DNA from 2 places in the Mycolicibacterium boenickei genome. Region 2 is predicted to be linked to the other one. Evidence: predicted binding sites of a transcription regulator. Region 2 holds the regulator's gene; the other holds the start of a gene.
What was found. Region 2 encodes LexA, which represses DNA repair genes until DNA is damaged. Its sites were predicted from a motif close to CGAACANNTGTTCG; they were not measured.
Positions count from the first base shown of each region.

Region 1 (4,592 bases), 930 kb from region 2:
GAAGACGAGCGACGCGAAGCTCAGCGAATGACTCTCCGGGAAACCGAAATTGGCGAACGCCTCCAGCTTCTCGTAGATCCGCTCGGCCACCTCCCCGGTGATGCCGTGAAGTTCGGCCATGCCCTCGAAGAACCGGCTGCGCAGCCGCCGCATCTTCTCGGTCGAGCGTTTGGAGCCCATCGCCCGGCGCAACTGGTCGGCCTCGGCCGCGGTGAAGCCCGCACAGTCGACCGCCAATTGCATGAGCTGTTCCTGGAACAGCGGGATGCCCAGCGTCTTCTTCAGCGCGGATTCCATCGACGGATGGTCGTAGGCGACTTTCTCCAGACCGTTGCGGCGACGGATATACGGATGCACCGAGCCGCCCTGGATCGGGCCGGGCCGGATCAGCGCCACCTCCACCACGAGGTCGTAGAACTCCCGCGGCTTGAGCCGGGGCAGGGTGGCCATCTGCGCGCGGGACTCCACCTGGAACACCCCGACCGAGTCGGCCTTCTGCAGCATCTCGTAGACCGCCGGTTCGGACAGGTCCAGCTTGGCCAGGTCCACGTCGATGCCCTTGTGCTCGGCCAGCAGGTCGATGGCGTAGTGCAGTGCCGAGAGCATCCCGAGGCCCAGCAGGTCGAACTTCACCAAACCGATTGCCGCACAGTCATCTTTGTCCCACTGCAGCACGCTGCGGTTGGCCATACGGGCCCACTCCACCGGGCACACGTCGGCGATCGGGCGGTCACAGATCACCATGCCGCCGGAGTGGATGCCGAGGTGCCGCGGCAGGTTGGCGATCTGGGTGGCCAACTCGATCACCGGCCCCGGAATGTCCTCGGCCTCCGGCGAGTCCGGACGTCCGTTCCACCGGCTGAGCTGCTTGCTCCAGGCGTCCTGCTGCCCCTGGGAGAAGCCCAGTGCCCGAGCCATGTCGCGGACCGCACTGCGGCCGCGATAGGTGATGACGTTGGCAACCTGCGCGGCGTAGTCACGACCGTAGCGCTCATAGACATACTGAATGACGTTCTCGCGCAGGTCCGATTCGATGTCGATGTCGATATCGGGCGGCCCGTCGCGGGCCGGGGACAGGAACCGTTCGAACAGCAGCTCGTTGGCGATCGGGTCGACATTGGTGACCTTCAGCGCGTAGCAGACCGCCGAATTGGCCGCCGATCCCCTGCCTTGACACAGGATGTCGTTGTCCCGGCAGAACCGGGTGATGTCGTGCACCACAAGGAAGTAGCCGGGAAACTTCAGCTGTTCGATGATGCGCAGTTCGTGTTCGATCTGCGCATAGGCCTTGGCTGCGCTGCCGACGGGCCCGTACCGTTCAGCCGCCCCGGCCATCACCAACTCGCGCAACCAGCTGTCTTCGGTATGCCCGGCCGGGACGTCGAATGGTGGCAGCTGCGGGGCGATGAGCGCCAGCCCGAAGGCACACTGCTCACCCAGATCCGCTGCGGCCATCACGATCTCGGTACCGAACAGCCGGGCCATCTCCTCCCCCGAGCGCAGGTGGGATCCGCCGAGCGGGGCCAGCCACCCCGCCGCGGTGTCCATCGAATTGCGGGCCCGGATCGCGGCCATCGCCATGGCCAGCCTGCCCCGTTCCGGCGCCGCGAAGTGCGCACCGGTGGTGGCCACCACCGGTAGTCCGAACCGCGGGGCCAGCCCGGCCAGGACGGCATTGCGTTCGTCGTCACACGGATGGCCGTGATGGGTGAGTTCGACACTGATCCGGTCGGCGCCGAACCGGTCCACCAGGTCGGCCAGTGCGGTGGCGGCAGATTCGGGGCCGCCTTCCGAGAGCGCTTGACGGACATGACCTTTGCGGCATCCCGTGAGGATGTGCCAGTGGCCGCCGGCGGCCTCGGTGAGCCCGTCGAAGTCATAGCGGGGCTTGCCCTTCTCCCCTCCGGCCAGGTGCGCCTTGGCGATCTCGCGGGACAACCGCCGGTACCCTTCCGGCCCGCGGGCCAGCACCAGCAGATGCGGGCCGGGCGGATCGGGGTCCTCGGTGCGGGGAACGTTCCCCAGCGACAGCTCGGCGCCGAAGACCGTGGCGACGTCCAGTTCCCTGGCCGCCTCGGCGAACCGGACCACGCCGTAGAGCCCGTCGTGATCGGTCAGCGCGATGGCCCGCAGGTTCAGCCGGGCCGCCTCCTCGACCAGCTCCTCCGGCGTGCTCGCGCCGTCGAGGAAGCTGTAGGCGCTGTGCGCGTGCAGTTCGGCGTATCGCACCGAGCCGGGTTTACGAGAAACCTCGGGCGGCTGGTAGCTCCCGCGCTTGCGCGACCAGGCCGGACTGTCGCCGCCGTCGCCCGCGGGTTCCAACGGCAGGCCGGAGCGGCGGGGCTTACCGGTAAGCACCCGCTCCATCTCTGACCAGCTCGGCGGCCCGTTATGCCAGCCCACCCCACCAGTGTATCGAACAATTGTTCGATTACCGTTGCCGACGTAGGTGACTTTGCCGCGAGGACAGCGGGGTGGTCACAGCTCAGGTCCGGACGTCACGATGCCTCTCGCCACATCCCACGCAAGCACTTCGGCAGGGTCGGCGAGCGATGGAATGATCACCCTGATGAACCCGGCAGATTACGACGCAAAATCTCATCGTGATGCGACGCGGCATGCCTACGACCAGCTTGCGGCGGTGTGGTCAGCCACCACAGATGACGGGCCCTACAACGGCGGGTTGGAACGCCCCGCCCTCCGCAGCCTGGTTCCACTACCGCTGTCGAATCAAGTCATCCTTGATGCCGGTTGCGGTTCAGGTGCGCAGTGCGCCTGGCTCCTCGAACACGGTGCACGGCCGATCGGTGTCGACCTCAGTCCGGCCATGATCAAAGAAGCACAAACACGCTGCGGCGGGCAGGGGACGTTCATGGTCGCCGATCTGGCCGAGCCGTTGCCCATCGAACCGAGTTCGTGCGATGGGATACTTTGCTCTCTTGCGCTGCACTATCTGCGCGATTGGACCATCCCCCTTCAGTCCTTCGCGGCGGCGCTGCGCCCGGGAGGGTGGGCCGTCATCTCCGTGGATCACCCTTTCGGCGCCCCCTTGGCTGGGCAACAAGGCGGCTACTTCGACACCGAACTCGCAACCGATACCTGGCGAAAGGCCGAAGTGCAGGTCACTCAACAGTTTTGGCGGAGACCGCTTGCCGAATGCATCAACGCCTTCGCCGATGCCGGCTTCGTCACGGACCGCATCGTCGAGGCACGACCGAGCGCGCAAGCACTCCAACGCTGGCCTTCTGAACTCTCCGCCGCGGCGACCGACCCGAGCTTCATCGTCTACCGACTACGCCTGGCGTCCTGAACGACCACGAAGGCCATGGCGAGAAATGTCAGGCAAGGGAGTTACCTGGTAGGACAACATGCGCCAACGCCCGCCGGTGCGTCGCCATACCACCAGCATCGACCAGAACACTCCCTCGTCCTCGACCAGTTGCGCCACGGCCGGCGACGTGCCGGGATCATCGGGCTCCAGATGACCTTTCAGCGACTGCTTTCCCCAACACAATGCGATGTCGCCGAACGTCTTGACCCGCAGATCGAAAAACTCCATCTGCAGGTTCCTCGAGTTCATCGTGGTAGCGATGTGCTCATCAGCGGTGATCAGATGGCCGGGCAGTTCGGTCCCGAGAAACTCGCGGTCGTGCAAATCCACCAATGCCGCGTAGTCCCGGGTCGTTATGGCGTGCCGCATCCGCGGGTACTCGGCAAGCACCTCAGCGATGGCATCCGGATCGTTGACTCGGTACTCCGACACTCATCCTCCTCAAACGTACTGTCGTACAAAGCATTGTGAAATCGACTCCAGGGCTGGGGGTTTCGTTGATCAGCCAAGTACCTGTCGTACACATCGATGCAGGAACACCGGAGCAGATGAAATGAAGAACGTCCGAGCGCGGCGACAAACAGACAGACCCGGTCCGCCAGAATCCGCTCGGAGTGCCTTCACGCTAGCAAACCGGCAGTGCCAAGACAGCGACGCCCTCGCCTCATCCGCTGCCAGCGACCACATGGCCACCTCGTGATGCCGATCACGCCGCCGCCCCCTACGATGCCCGTGGGCTGGGGATCGGCTGTGAGAGGACGGCAATGGCGTCAACGAAGTACATCGGCTACGTCGGTGGGGTCGCGGTAGCGGCGGGAGTCGGGGCGGCGATCGCCGTGGCCGGCCAGGGCACCGCCCATGCGGATTCGACTGACGGCGCGTCCAAGGACGCGACCAGCAGCGCATCGCAGCACGTCAACGCCGGACCCAAGCGCGGTGAGACGAAGGCCGGCGACACCAAACGCGCCAAGCCGCTGTCCAAGCTCAAGGACAGCGTGAAGGAAGCCGCCGACAAGCAGGCCGACAAGATCGAGAAAGCGGCCGCCCACGTCAACAAGACCGTTCGGGCGGCCAAGCCGGTGGCCGCCAAGCCCAAGCCGAAGCCGAGCGCCGAGGAGTTCGAGGCCGGCGAGGTCGCCAAGCTCAAGGACCTGTTCGCCCCCAAGCAGGCGGCCGCCCCCAAGCCCAAGTCCGAGTCCGAGTCCGAGTCCGTCACGCAGCCGGAGAGCAAGACTCTGGCCACCCCGAAGCTCGGTGCGGT
Region 1 is NZ_AP022579.1:5,986,690-5,991,281, forward strand. It holds gene G6N57_RS28730 (error-prone DNA polymerase) at 1-2,403, opposite strand, end outside; gene G6N57_RS28735 (class I SAM-dependent methyltransferase) at 2,642-3,310, shown strand; gene G6N57_RS28740 (YybH family protein) at 3,293-3,763, opposite strand; gene G6N57_RS28745 (hypothetical protein) at 4,096-4,592, shown strand, end outside.
Region 1: G6N57_RS28730 (error-prone DNA polymerase) is a predicted target of LexA. The motif match lies at 2,417-2,430, and genes of this name have one in related genera.

Region 2 (4,592 bases):
ATCGTCGGCCTTCGCGCGGACCCTGCGCGCCGTGGTGGACTGGCGTGGCCAGGTCGTCACCATGCTGGACCGCTGTTACTTGACCGAATCCGTTCCCGTGCAACTGATCTGGGGCGACTCCGACTCGGTGATCCCCGTCAGCCACGCCCGGATGGCCCACGCCGCGATGCCCGGTTCCCAGTTGGAGATCTTCAAGGGATCCGGGCATTTCCCGTTCCACGACGATCCCGACCGCTTCGTCGAGGTGGTCGAACGCTTCATCGACACGACCGAACCGTCGGTCTACGACCAGGATCGGCTCCGGAGCCTGCTGCGCAGCGGGCGAACCGAAGCGACGATCACCGGGCCGTTCGATACCCAGATCGCGGTGCTCGACGCGATGGACGCCGACGAGCGCAGCGCCACCTGACCGATCCCCCACGGGGTTCCCGAGCGGACCGCCCGGACGGCGTGGGCCGCGACGTAGCATCGGTCTATGGCCATCGACGTCACTGTGTTGCGGGTGTTCACCGACTCCGAGGGCAAGCACGGCAATCCGCTGGGAGTGGTCGACAACAGCACCGTCGCCCCGGGCGACCGACAGCGGATCGCCACCGAATTGGGTTACAGCGAAACCGTATTCATCGATCTACCGCAGCCCGGCGGCAATTCGGCCGGCGCGCACATCTTCACCCCGGTCGCCGAGCTACCTTTTGCCGGACACCCGACGGTCGGTGCGTCGTGGTGGCTGCGCGAACTCGGACTGCCGGTCCACACCCTGCGGGTGCCCGCGGGGATTCTCCAGGTCGAGTACGACGAAGATCGCGCCGTGGTCAACGCCCGTTCGGAATGGGCACCGGAGTTCGCCATCTACGACCTGGCCTCGGTCGACGAGGTACTCGCCGCCGATCCCGACGATTTCGACGATGCCTACCTATGGGCCTGGATCGATGAGCCGAACGGCACGCTGCGATCCCGGTCCTTCGCCTCGCACCTGGGGATTCCCGAAGACGAGGCCACGGGGGCGGCGGCAGTGCGGATGACCGACTATCTCAGCCGCGATCTGACGATCGTCCAGGGCAAGGGCTCGGTGATCGAGACCCGTTGGAGTCCGGAAGGTTGGGTTCGCCTGGCCGGCCGCGTCGTCGCCGACGGCACCACACGGCTGGACTGAACCTGGACTACGCCTCGGCGCGGTGGGCCCGCAGCGCCTCGATCTCGCGTTCGAAGTCTTCGGCTGATGAAAATGACCGGTACACCGAGGCGAACCTCAGATAGGCCACCTCGTCCAGTTCGCGCAGCGGTCCCAGAATCGCCAACCCGACCTCGTGGCTGGGGATCTCGGGCGTGCCGAGCCCGCGGACCGCGTCCTCGACCTTCTGCGCCAGAACGTTGAGGGCGTCGTCATCGACCTGCCTGCCCTGACAGGACCGGCGTACGCCGCGAATGACCTTCTCCCGACTGAACGGCTCGGTCACCCCGCTGCGCTTCACCACGGCCAGCACGGCCGTCTCGACGGTGGTGAATCGGCGTCCGCATTCCGGGCAGGACCGCCGGCGCCGGATGGCCTGGCCCTCGTCGGTCTCGCGGGAATCGACCACACGCGAATCAGGGTGACGGCAGAACGGACAATGCATTACCGCTCCTTCGTCATGCCGCCGGACAACTAGCTCGAGCGCCCTTGAGCGTACCCGCGTTGCCCGCGGCAGACTCACCGCCGGGTCCAGTGGGGTGTAGGTGCCCACGCCGACGCCGACCAGTGTGACTGGCAGCCAGGACGATTCAGCGGTCATCGCGCTGCTCAGCCAACCGGGGCGAGCAGCGTCTGTCCCGCGTCGACGGCGGCGGAGTCGAGCTGGTTGAGATCACGGATCTGCTCGACGACCCGGGCCACCGGGGCGTCCGGCGCGACCCGCCGGGCCACCTGCTGCAGCGTTTCGCCCGACTTCACCTGGACCACCGCCAGTTCGGTCGGCGTGGGCGTCTCGGTCCCGACGACCCCGCCGAGTTGGGCCACCAGGCCCAGCCACACGGTGATGCCCGCGGCGACCAGGGCCAACAAGACGGTGGTCAACGGCGTGATGGGGCGGCTGCGATGAGATGCCCGCGACATCAGCACTCCGGTTCCGCGGTATCGGACCGAGCCGGCGGACGGCCGGGACGGCGCCGGCCGCTGGACCCGGCGCAACGGCCTGGGCGCACCGGCACCGAACTGGGCGCGGGGCGACTGCGACCGCGGAGTGGCCCGAACAGCGCGGGAACGGCTATCGGCGGGGATATCGATGATCGCCATCTGACTGCCTTTCGGTGAGACGTATTCGCTCTTGTGTTCGAACATAGTCGCTCAAGTGTTCGATGGATAGAACATGTGATCGAACTGTTGCCAAACGATAGAACAGGGCACCGACAAGTTCGGGCGGCCGAGTCCGCCGACGCCCGCGACGCGGCACCGCGCACCACCCACCTGCAGACACGCCCGCAACACGCGTCGAACACATGTTTGATTAATGTTCGACCAGCGACTACATTCGCCCTCATGAGCGACGACCGCAGCAGGGACGGCAGCACCGACACCCCGGCCGGATCGGACGGCGCGGGCCCACGCCGGGCCGAGGGCGGCCTCACCGACCGGCAACGGACGATTCTCGATGTCATCCGGGCATCGGTGACCAGCCGCGGCTACCCGCCCAGCATCCGCGAGATCGGCGACGCGGTCGGCTTGACCTCGACGTCGTCGGTCGCCCATCAGCTGCGCACCTTGGAGCGCAAGGGCTACCTGCGGCGCGACCCCAACCGACCCCGCGCCGTCGACGTGCGCGGCGCCGACGATCCGGCGGCCGCGGTGGTGTCGACCGATGTGGCCGGCTCCGATGCACTGCCCGAGCCGACGTTCGTCCCGGTGCTCGGGCGGATCGCCGCGGGCGGGCCCATCCTGGCCGAGCAGGCCGTCGAGGATGTCTTCCCGCTGCCTCGCGAACTGGTCGGCGAGGGCTCGCTGTTCCTGCTCAAGGTCGTCGGGGACTCGATGGTCGACGCCGCCATCTGCGACGGTGACTGGGTGGTGGTGCGCCAGCAGAGCGTGGCCGACAACGGGGACATCGTGGCAGCCATGATCGACGGCGAAGCCACGGTCAAGACGTTCAAGCGGACCCGCGGTCAGGTCTGGCTCATGCCGCACAATCCGGCATACGACCCGATCCCGGGCAACGACGCGGCGGTGCTCGGCAAGGTCGTCACCGTGATCCGCAAGATCTGACGAACCCAGACAAGACCCGGCCGCATCGAGATGTGGCCGGGTCCTTCCGACTCAAGTTCAGTCGGTGCGCACGAATCCGTTGGTGCGGGCGAATTCCTCACTGGCGAACCAGATCTCGGCCACCGCGTCGTCGTACTCACTGCTGTCGGGTGCCCAGTACCGGCCGGACTTCGTGTCGGCCTTGATCGGGTATCCCTCCGGCGCGCGGTTCGGGTCGTCCAGCGGCAGGTGGATCGCGGTGGCACTGGGGATCTCGTCGAGTTCGATGGCAGCATGGCGGCCGCTGTGGGACTCGCTGCCGTAGGCCTCGGCCTCGGTGATCACCCGGGTCGGCGCGGTGTCGACGTTGTCCTGATCGCTCGGCACAGCCAGGCCGCTCGGCACCGCCAGCCCGCCGAGGGCCGCGAACCCTTGCGGAGACGCGCCGCCCGCCGCACCACCGAACGCCGCGGTATCGGCCGCGTCGTCTGCGAGTTCCGCTTCGATCTCGTCCTCGGTGTCTTCGCCCTCGGCTACTTCCTCGAAGTCCGCATCGATCGGCGTGTTGAGATCGTCGTCCTCATCGAAATCGTCGTCGTCGAAGTCGTCCTCTTCGAAATCGTCGTCCTCGTAATCGTCGTCGTCTTGATAGCCGTCGTCGTAATCCTCGAAGCCCCGTTCCGACTCCGGGCCGGCCAGCCGCGCGGCATCTTCCGGCGGCTCGTCGTCATCGTCCGGGGATCCGTACCCGCCGGACGGTCGGTGGGGAGCCGCCCACTGGCTCACCGGCATCGCGATATCGGTGGGACCGTCGTACGGCGACGCCGCGCCGCCGGCCGAGTCCTCACCCGCCTCGGCGAATCGCGCCGTCGTGGCTTCGCCGGCACCATAGGCGCTTGCGGGCGCGTAACTCGGCGCCTCGGCACCGCGGTCGTCCACGAACTCGTCGTCGTCGTATCCCCGCGATTCGTAGTGCGCCTCGTCGTAGCGGCCGTCGTCGTAGCGCGCTTCACCGGGCCCACCGTCGTAGTCGTCGTCGAACGGATCGTGGTCGAAGTCGTCATCGCCACCGCCCCTACGGCGGTGCCACAGTGCCGCTCCCACGATCAGACCTGCGAGCAGGAGCACCGGGATGACCGCGATCAGCCACCACCAGCTCCAATGCCAGGAGAACGGCTTCTTGGTATCCGCTGCCGACGGCTGGGGACCACCGGCATGAGGTTGCCCGACACCCGGAACCTGCAGCCCGCTCAACTCGGAAGCGAGTTTGGACGGCTCCGTGGTGAACTTGTTGGCCTCGCGGTCCCATGAGATCGCTCCCCCGCTGAACCGCTGGGTGATGACGGAGCCGTCTTCGGTCTGGTCGGCCATCGGAGCG
Region 2 is NZ_AP022579.1:5,056,468-5,061,059, forward strand. It holds gene G6N57_RS24120 (alpha/beta fold hydrolase) at 1-409, shown strand, start outside; gene G6N57_RS24125 (PhzF family protein) at 476-1,153, shown strand; gene nrdR (transcriptional regulator NrdR) at 1,161-1,616, opposite strand; gene G6N57_RS24135 (LysM peptidoglycan-binding domain-containing protein) at 1,781-2,317, opposite strand; gene lexA (transcriptional repressor LexA) at 2,516-3,235, shown strand; gene G6N57_RS24145 (LGFP repeat-containing protein) at 3,293-4,592, opposite strand, start outside.